DNA from 3 places in the Nocardia sp. NBC_00881 genome. Region 1 is predicted to be linked to each of the others. Evidence: riboswitches for the same ligand, from Rfam matches in the RefSeq annotation. Region 1 holds a riboswitch; each other region holds the start of a gene.

Region 1 (3,270 bases):
CATCGCCGCCGACGTGACCCTAGGACCGGATCCGGCGGGCGGCTTCCGGATCACCGGAATCAAGTTGACCGTCCGCGGTCGCGTCTCCGGCATCGACGCCGACGCCTTCCAGGCCGCCGCTGAGGCCGCCAAGGCGGGCTGCCCCGTCAGCAAGGCCCTCGCTGGCGTCGACCACATCACCCTCGACGCGGCGTTGGCGTAGTTCGCATCGCGGCTTGGTTCTTCGCACATCTTGCGTGCAGGGTGTGCGGGGAGCCATGCGGTGATGCGATGGCTCGCCCTTTCCGGAAGTAGCGGCGTGCGGGGCGGGTGTAGAGGGCCGGGATAGCGACAAGGACGCCAGCTATGTGGACTGCCCGGAAAGCACCGAGCAGGAACGATTCGGGTGTGAGGTCGATGAAAAGGTCGCCTAGTTCGTTGGCGGACAGCACCGCGGCCAGCGGTTCGATGATCAGCGAGACCAAGCCGAGCACGCCGATGCCTACAGTGAGCAGGAGGCGGGCCCAGCGGTCGCCATGCGTCATCCGAATGGCGACGGCCAGAACCAGCAGGTAGGTCGCCATGCGCAGGCCGAACCCGGTCGCTAGGTCCGCGATGTCGGCCTCGTCGCGATCGAAGGCCCACGCGACCCGCGCGATTGCCTCGGCGACTCCCGCCAGCAAGGCGACGGCGAGCCCGACGAACGCGACGCGGACAGCTCGGGGTGGGGTTGCGGTCGCCCGTGCGGGCCGGACGGAGAAGGCAGTGCCGGTCATGTGAACCGACACTGCCTTGCGAATTCCGGACGCGGATCAGCCCGCGGTAGCGATGGTGTCTCGTACCGCGGTATCAGTGCGTGTAGCGAATTCGGTGAGGGCCGCGAACCCGAGTGCCAGGCAGACCCACAGCGTGGCTGTCTCTGCCAGCGACGCCACCCGGAACTGCCACAGTAGGGCGGCCGGGAAGTCCGCGCTCACCTCGTTCACACCGGGCAGCAGGAGGTAGCCGAGCACCGTCACGAGGACGAATGCGGCAAAGCCCCCGATCAACCGGAACGTGGACAGTTGTGCACCCAGCACCTTGAACACCGACACCGCTGCCCCGACGGCCACGATGCCGAGCAGCACCGCCGCCAGCCAGAGCAGGGTGCGTTCGTTGATGGTGCCCGGATCTCCCACCGCCGGTGGATTGGCCGGGTATTTGAAGAACGGCACCGCGACGATCGCGGCCCAGCCGCCGACGCCGAGCGCCAGCGCGAGCCTCGACCCGGACAGCGTGGTGTAGCGACGCGCGACATGCGCGACCGAGGCGTAGATGGCACCGAGCGCGAGCCCGGCGAGCCCGAGCGCGAGGAACTGTCCGGCTTTCTGTCCGCTGCGGCTCACCAGTGGCTCGTCCTCGTCACCGTGCGAATGCCCGCCCGTCGATTCGGCATGCGTGTGTCCGGCGGCAGAGTCGGCTTCTTCGATGGCGATCGCGGCGTCCACCTTGGGCTCGCCCACGGCATAACCGACTGTCGCGCCGAGCAGACCGGCGACGAGGCCGGCCAGCAGGCCGCGAAGCAACAAGGTCCGAAGCGAACCGATCAGTGGCACGGAAGCCCCAGCAGGTGGCGTCCGTCATGCATCAGCTCGTGCAGGTACATCCCGCTGCGCGAGATGACGCCCTGGTCGAAACCGACCAGGTACAGCGTGAGTAGTGCGAGAAGTACGACACCAACCGTGACCAGCACGGTGGCCAGGGAGTCGGTTGCCCGGCTGGGTGAATGCGCGATGGCCATTCGAGTCCTCCTTGGGATACGCGTCCCGTTGGGTGGTGACGCGACGGTGCCGGTGTCTGGCTTTCCGGCACCGGGGCTCGGTGCGTGGAACACAGTGGCGCGACCGCTCCGGAATCACACCGGAATTACCGCATCACCCTCGCGTTTGTCCTTCGAACTGTGGCACTCGGAGGCGCCCGGCGTCAACACCAATCGGCACGGCGGTACCACGACGTCGGGCGAGTCGCCGGGCAGGGCGAACCTGCCCGGCGGTAGGCATTCGGGTCAGTTCGAAGGCTTCGCGGCCACGTCCAGCACGACCTCGAACTCCAGCAGCGAGGCGCCCGTCGAGACCGGCTTCTGGCGCTCACCCGCGTGCGCCTCGCGCGCGGGCCCGTCCCGCCATGCCGCAAAGGATTCCTCCGAATCCCACTGGGTGACAACGAAATATCGGTTGTCACCAGCGACTGGGCGCAGCAGCTGGAATCCGAGGAAACCGGGCGATCCTTCGACCGCGTGCGCACGATGGGCGAACCGCTTCTCCAGCTCGGGGCCCGCGCCCTCGGGAACCTCGATCGCGTTGATCTTCACAACAGCCATGTGATCCAAGCTAGCCGCTGCCGCCGAGCGGTTGCTCGGTGCCTCGTATTGTCGAACCGATGTTGCACGACGAAGGCGGAGCAGGCGTGCCGATCCTGCTGCTGCACGGGCTGATGGGCAGCGCGCGCACCTGGCGCCACCAGCTGGACTGGCTGCGGGAATACGGCCATGTCTACACCCTCGACGCCGCCGGGCACGGCAGGCCCGCGCCCGAGGAGCTGACCACCGAGGCATTCGTGGCGGACCTGGCAGCGAACACGGCCGAGATCATCGACCCGATGGTGCTGATCGGGCATTCGATGGGCGCGCTGCACGGCTGGGTGTTCGCCGCGACATACCCCGAGCGGGTGCGGGCGCTGGTGATCGAGGACATCGCACCGGATTTCACCGGCCGCACCGCGGCGAACTGGGCCGCGATGATCGAAGCATGGCCGCAGCCGTTTCCCGACGCCGATGCGGTGCTGTCGTTTTTCGGGCCGGTGGCGGGGCGGTATTTCCTGAATTCGTTCGAGTACGGGCCGGACGGATACCGGCTGCACGGCTCGGTCGCCACCTTCCGCGACATCGCCGAGGAGTGGGGGGCCCGCGACTTCTGGGAGCAATGGCGCGCCGTCCGGGTTCCCGCCCTGTTGCTCGAGGGCGCGAACACCATCACTCCACCGGGACAGATGCGGCAAATGGCTGCCGTTCATCCAGACGCCGACTATGTGGTGGTTCCGGACGCAGGACATCTTGTGCACGATGACCAGCCGGGGCGTTACCGGGCGGAGGTCGAGCGCTTCCTACATCGCGTACTCGGTGGCTAGGCCTCGGCCGGACTCGGCGAGTCCGCGCCTGTCAGGCGCGCTGCCGGAGTGTGCTCGGACCATCGGTGGTCGGGCCGGGCGGGCCCGGCTCGAGCGATTCCAGCGCCGTGCCCCCCTCGCCCGCGA
Region 2 (3,270 bases), 2.6 Mb from region 1:
GCTCGAGTGTCTCACCCGCCGCGATCCGCAGCTGCGACTGCACCAGGTCGACGTCGGTGATCTCCTCGGTCACCGTGTGCTCGACCTGGATTCGCGGGTTCATCTCGATGAAGACGTGGTTGCCGCGCTCGTCGAGCAGGAATTCGACGGTGCCCGCACAGCTGTAGCCGATCTGTCGCGCGAAGGCCACCGCGTCGGCGCAGATACGTGCGCGCAGTGCGGGATCCAGGTTCGGGGCGGGCGCGAGTTCGATCACCTTCTGGTGGCGGCGCTGCACCGAGCAATCCCGCTCGAACAGGTGCATCACGTTGCCGTGCTGGTCGGCCAGGATCTGCACTTCGATGTGGCGCGGGTTCACCACCGCCTGTTCCAGAAACACGGTGGGATCACCGAACGCCGACTCGGCCTCGCGCGAGGCCGCCTCGATCGATTCGCGCAGGTGCGTGGCATCGGCGACCCGCCGCATGCCACGACCGCCGCCGCCCGCGACGGCCTTGACGAAGATCGGGTACTCGAGCTGCCGGGACGCGGCGACCAGCTCATCCACGTCCGCCGACGGTGCGCTGGAGCGCAGCACCGGCAGACCGGCCGCCTTGGCGGCTTCGATCGCGCGCGCCTTGTGACCCGCGAGTTCGAGCACCTCGGCGGAGGGGCCGATGAAGGTGATGCCCTCGCGGGCGCAGGCTGCCGCCAGGTCCGGGTTCTCCGAAAGGAAGCCGTACCCCGGGTAGACCGCGTCCGCACCCGCCGACTTGGCCGCCTCGATGATCGCGTCGATGGAAAGGTAGGCCCGCACCGGGTGGCCCGCCTCGCCGATCTGATACGACTCCGCCGCCTTCAGCCGGTGAACCGAATTGCGGTCCTCGTAGGGGAACACGGCCACCGTCCCGATGCCGAGTTCGTAAGCCGCGCGGAAGGCCCGGATGGCGATCTCGCCACGGTTTGCAACCAAGACTTTCGAGAACATTGGCTTAAGGTACCCGGCACCGCCCATCGCACCGACACGGAAGTCCCTTTCGCAGGACTCTTCGCAACGACGGCTGGCATCGTTGCGAAGTCGCGTTCACCAGGGCGACACGTTCCCAGCCCGAAACTGATCACTTACCGACTCCCGCGACTGGCGACCGAAACTTTTCCGGCTCCGCCCTGAACAGCCGGAAACCTGCTCTACGCAGCGCCTGCACAGGGAACACCTGATTTCGATCGGCGGGGATCCACGTGGGTTTCCGAGCCGGTCGAGCAGCCGCGACGCCGCCCGTCCTATGCTGGGAGTGCAGCTGGTTCACCGGCGCACGACGAGACGGAGCCCCGACGTCGCGCAATGGGTCGAGCCCACTCGTGCGGAGACGCCACGGGGGGCGAGAGGGAACCCGGTGGGAATCCGGGACTGTCCCGCAGCGGTATGCAGGAACGACCGCCGTCACCAGGCACTGAGTTCACCGAGCCGGAAGGTTCCGCGACTTGGGAAGCGACGGCCAGTAGGTCGGCCATCAGGCGAGACCCGGCACCGGCCGGGACCGCCCGGCCGGTGCCCGCGAGTCCGAAGACCTGCCAGCCGTGCCGGGTACGCCGTACCCGGCGGCCACCGCCTCGTGGATTTGGGCGTGCGGACCACCAGCGCGGACGTGTCGGGCTCCCTCAGCCGGGTACATCTCCGGCATGTCACTGGTTCTCCGGCTACCCGTATGGCGATGGCTTTTCGACCTCAGCAATGGAGAAACATCGTGACTGTTTCACATCAGAAGCCGTTCACCGCGACGGTTCTCGGGCTACCTCGGGTGGGGCCGCGGCGCGAGCTCAAGCGGGCGACCGAAGCCTACTGGGCGGGCAGGATCGGCGCCGAGGAGTTGCACGCCGTCGCGCGCGACCTCCGGCACGCCCAGCTCACCGAATTGCTGGCCGCCGGCCTCGACTCGATCCCGATCGGCACCTTCTCCTACTACGACCAGATGCTCGATACAGCTGTCCTGCTCGGCGCGTTGCCACCTCGGGTCGCCGAGATCACCGATCCCCTGGATCGATACTTCGCCGCCGCGCGCGGCACCGACACGGTCGAGCCACTGGAGATGACCAAGTGGTTCGACACCAACTACCACTATCTGGTGCCGGAAATCGGCCCGGAAACCCAGTTCTCGCTGCACCCCGAGAAGCTGCTGGAGGAACTGCGGGAGGCGCTCGCGCTGGGCGTGCCCGCGCGACCGGTGGTGATCGGCCCGGTCACCTTCTCGAGGCTGGCGAAAGCGACGGGCAGTGCGCCACTGGCTCGGCTGATCGAGCTGCTTCCGCTGTATCGCGAGCTGCTGCGGCGGCTGGCCACCGCGGGTGCGGAGTGGGTGCAAATCGACGAACCGGCGCTTGTTACCGATCTCACCGCGGACGAGATCGCTCTGGTGCGCGTCACCTACGAGGATCTGTCCGCCGCGACCGATCGTCCCGCGATCCTCGTCGCGACCTATTTCGGGCACCCTGATGCCGCGCTCACCGTACTGGCGGACACCGATATCGAGGGTGTCGCGATCGACTTCACCTCCGGCACCGAGGTTTCGGAGGTGGCTGCGGTGCCTGCTCTGGCGCGCAAGCTGGTGGTGGCGGGTGTCGTGGACGGTCGCAATGTATGGCGCACCGATCTCGACCACGGCCTGGCGACCCTCGGAACTTTGCTGGGTTCCGCAGCGCACGTGGCTGTTTCGAGCTCGTGCTCGCTGCTGCACGTGCCGTACACGCTGGCCACGGAGACGCGGCTGGACGAGCGGCTGCGGTCGTGGCTGGCCTTCGGCGCGGAGAAGGTGGCGGAGGTGCGTCTGCTCGCGACCGGGCTGAGCGAGGGCGCCGAGGCGATCGGCGCCGAATTGACGACGACTCGTTCGGCGCTCGAATCTCGGCGGTCGGATCCCCGGCTGAACGATCCGCGGGTGCGGGCCCGGCTGGCCGCGCTCGGACCGGACGCCGTCCGGCGCGCGCCCGCCGAGCAGCGGCGCGAACTGCAGCGGGATCGTTTGCGGCTGCCCGCACTACCGACCACGACGATTGGTTCGTACCCGCAGACCTCCGCGATCCGGTTGGCGCGGGCCGCGCTGCGCAAGGGCGAGATCGACCAAGCCGAGTACGTGCGCCGGATGCGCGCCGAGATCGCGGATGTCGTCGCGCTACAAGAGAGGCTCGGGCTGGATGTACTGGTGCATGGTGAACCGGAGCGCAACGACATGGTGCAGTACTTCGCCGAGCAACTCGACGGGTTCGTGGCCACCGAACAGGGCTGGGTGCAGTCCT
Region 3 (3,270 bases), 3.7 Mb from region 1:
GCCCATTCCTCCAGGTCGGTGACGACCAGGCTGCGCCACGGCGTGACGAAGACCGTTCGTTCGACGGCGGCGAGGAATTCGGCGGTGCGGGCGGGCAGGGAGCCGAGGCGCACGCCGGCGCCGAGACCGACCAATCCGTCGTCCTGCTCCAGCCAACCGATCGGAATATCCTGGCCCGCAGCGAATTCGATTCGATCGGGCCTGGGTGAGAGACCCAGGAGATCGGCTAGGCGTTCAGCGCCGCGCTCGAGGTCGCGCAACCGCCACCGGCCTGGGTCGTCGCCGCGCAGCTCCAGGAAGCCGTGCGCGGCGGCGAGCATGACGTCGACCGCGTCGTCGGCGGTGATCCGGATGCCGCTGTCGCCTCCGGCCAGTAGCAGCGCGAAGTCGTCCGTGGCGACGGCATGCACACCGATGTCGGCGCCGAGTCCGCTGACATCGCCTCGACCGTCGTCGAGTGAGAACAGCACCCTGCCCGGCAGGTCGGCCAGACGCGGCGCGGCGAGCAGCCCGGCATCCAGTGCGGGTACCAGCGCGTGCACGTTCGTCAGTCCGCCGATCCGTCCGGACAGTGGAGAGGCAACGATATTGCGCACCCGCTCGTGGGTGCGGCTCGGCAGCAGACCCGCGCCGGCCAGCCGTTCCGTCAGTGCCGTGGCGTCGTATATCCGGCGCAGTTGGACGTTGCCGCGCGCGGTGAGCTCGATATTCCCGTCCCCGAGGTCGCGCGCAGCCTCGGCGAGCACCTGCCACTGCGCGGGCTCCACCCGCCCGCCGGGCACCCGAATCCGCGCCAGCGGCCCGTCGGCCGCCTCGTGCAGCCGCAGCACGCCGGGACAGGAATCAGCAACATGTCGCGCCATAGCCTCCTCAGCCTACGGACACCGCCAGGCGGAGGGCCCGCGCCGGCCCGGTGTATCCGCTGGCTCACCGCGACAGGGATGCCACCCGATGTGGAGTGGATCGTCGGCGGCGGGCGTCCGGTTCAGCGGTGTGTGGTCGTTTAGGGTGGGCGGATGTCTGAAATCGCTACGGTGGCGGACCGGCTCGATATCGTTGAGGTGATCACAAAGTTGTTCGTGTACACCGACCAGCGTCGGTGGGAGGGGTTGCTGGGGGAGGTTTTCACGTCCACGGTGGATTTCGACGGCGGGTTCGGCGGGCCGGTCGGGGATCGGGCCGCGGCCGACATCGTCGAGGACTGGCGGACTGGGCTCGCCGAGCTGGACGAGGTGCACCACCAGTCCGGTAATCACCTGATCGATCTTCGGGGTGACGTCGCGATCGCGCACGCCGACGCGATCGCTGTCCACGTGAAGAACTCGGCGGCCAACGGCAAGACCCGCACGTTTGTCGGCAGCTATTCGCTGGGCACCGTGCGCACCGCGGATGGATGGCGGATCGACCGGTTCCACTATTATCTGAAGGTCGTCGACGGGAACGGCGACTTGACCTAGTCGGATAGTGGACAACTTTTCGGCCACCCGCGCCGCGGAGCCTTGCCGCCGTCCCCGAGCAGGACACACGGGAAAGCCGGACTCGGGCGGCGGGTAGCATTTGCTTGCTCGGCGGACGACGAGGAAACCGGTGGAAATCCGGTGCGGTCGCGCCACTGTGAAAGCCAGACCCTCTCCGGCGAGCAGCGAACCCCCGATGGGCGCGTCACCCGAGGAAGGCTGCCACCCGTGTTTTTGTTGCTGTCCACATCCGACACCGATCTGCTGAGTGCCCGCGCCAGCGGCGCCGACTACCGGTGGGGCAACCCTGCTCGCCTGCTGGTCGACGATCTGCCCGGCCTGCTCGACGGCGTCGATCTGGTGATCGTGCGCATCCTCGGTGGCAAGCGGGCGTGGGAGGAGGGGCTGGCTGCACTGCGTGCCAGCGGCGTTCCGATGGTGGCGCTCGGCGGCGAGATCGCTCCGGACGCCGAGCTGATGGAGTGCTCGACCGTGCCGGGCGGTGTCGCGGCGGGCTCGCACAACTACCTCGCCGCCGGCGGCCCGGGCAACCTGCGTCAGCTGCACAACTTCCTGTCCGACACTGTGCTGCTCACCGGGCACGGCTTCGAGCCGCCGGTCCAGCTGCCCAGCTGGGGTGAACTGGACCGTGCCGCGGCGCCGGTCGACGGGCCCACGGTCGCGGTGATCTATTACCGCGCACAGCATCTCGCGGGCAACACCGCCTATATCGACGCCCTGTGCACCGCGCTCGAAAACGCGGGAACGCGCCCGCTGCCGCTATACTGCGCGTCGCTGCGTACTGCTGAGCCGGAACTCCTCGCCACCCTGCGGCAGGCCGACGCCCTGGTGGTCACAGTGCTGGCCGCGGGAGGAAGCAAACCCGCCACCGCCTCCGCCGGCGGCGAGGACGAGGCGTGGGACGTCGGCGCGCTCGCCGATCTGGATGTGCCCATCCTGCAGGGACTCTGTCTGACCAGCGGCCGCGCCCAGTGGGAGGCGAGCGACGACGGCCTGTCGCCACTGGACGTCGCCACACAGGTCGCCGTGCCGGAGTTCGACGGCCGGATCATCACGGTCCCGTTCTCGTTCAAAGAGTTCGATGCCGACGGCCTGTCGACCTACGTTCCCGACCCCGAACGTGCGGCTCGCGTCGCGGGTATCGCGACGCGCTACGCCCGCCTGCGCTACATTCCCGCCGCACGCAAGCGCGTCGCCGTCATGATGTCGGCCTACCCGACCAAGCATGCCCGCATCGGCAATGCCGTCGGCTTGGACACCCCGGCGAGCGCGATCCGGCTGCTCACTGAAATGCGTGCCGCCGGATACGATCTCGGCGATTCCGGCGAGGTCCCAGGCCTGGACGAACGCGACGGAGACACCCTCATCCACGCCCTCATCGCGGCGGGCGGACAGGATCCGGACTGGCTGACCTCCGAACAGCTGGAGGGCAATCCGATCCGCATCGGCGCGGCCACCTATGCCGCATGGTTCGACACGCTGCCCGAGGATCTGCGTGAAGCCGTCGTCGAGGCGTGGGGCCCGCCGCCGGGCGCGCTCTACGTCGACCGCTCGTCCGACCCGAATGGCGAGATCGTGATCGCGGCACTGCGTTTCGGCAACGTCGTGCTGATGGTGCAGCCGCCGCGCGGCTTCGGCGCGAATCCGGTCGCCATCTACCACGACCCCGACCTGCCGCCGAGCCACCACTACTTGGCCGCCTACCGCTGGCTCAGCGCGCCCGAGGGCTTCGCCGCCGACGCGATGGTGCACCTCGGCAAGCACGGAAATCTGGAATGGCTGCCCGGCAAAA

What was found. A riboswitch is a leader RNA that binds a small molecule or an ion and turns the genes downstream of it on or off. The one in region 1 is predicted to bind cobalamin.
Region 2: linked by a shared signal. The riboswitch ahead of metE (5-methyltetrahydropteroyltriglutamate--homocysteine S-methyltransferase) and the one ahead of OH799_RS26650 (CbtB-domain containing protein) in region 1 are both predicted to bind cobalamin.
Region 3: linked by a shared signal. The riboswitch ahead of cobN (cobaltochelatase subunit CobN) and the one ahead of OH799_RS26650 (CbtB-domain containing protein) in region 1 are both predicted to bind cobalamin.

Annotation. Positions count from the first base shown of each region.
Region 1 covers NZ_CP108798.1:6,188,760-6,192,029, forward strand. Annotated here, with positions in the region: gene OH799_RS26635 (OsmC family peroxiredoxin) at 1-202, shown strand, start outside; gene OH799_RS26640 (hypothetical protein) at 177-755, opposite strand; gene OH799_RS26645 (CbtA family protein) at 792-1,574, opposite strand; gene OH799_RS26650 (CbtB-domain containing protein) at 1,565-1,759, opposite strand; cobalamin riboswitch at 1,789-1,944, opposite strand; gene mhuD (mycobilin-forming heme oxygenase MhuD) at 2,024-2,338, opposite strand; gene OH799_RS26660 (alpha/beta fold hydrolase) at 2,398-3,144, shown strand; gene OH799_RS26665 (A/G-specific adenine glycosylase) at 3,176-3,270, opposite strand, start outside.
Region 2 covers NZ_CP108798.1:3,611,275-3,614,544, forward strand. Annotated here, with positions in the region: gene OH799_RS15030 (pyruvate carboxylase) at 1-967, opposite strand, end outside; cobalamin riboswitch at 1,362-1,550, shown strand; gene metE (5-methyltetrahydropteroyltriglutamate--homocysteine S-methyltransferase) at 1,692-3,270, shown strand, end outside.
Region 3 covers NZ_CP108798.1:2,441,476-2,444,745, reverse strand. Annotated here, with positions in the region: gene cobG (precorrin-3B synthase) at 1-863, opposite strand, end outside; gene OH799_RS09395 (nuclear transport factor 2 family protein) at 1,017-1,457, shown strand; cobalamin riboswitch at 1,531-1,652, shown strand; gene cobN (cobaltochelatase subunit CobN) at 1,686-3,270, shown strand, end outside.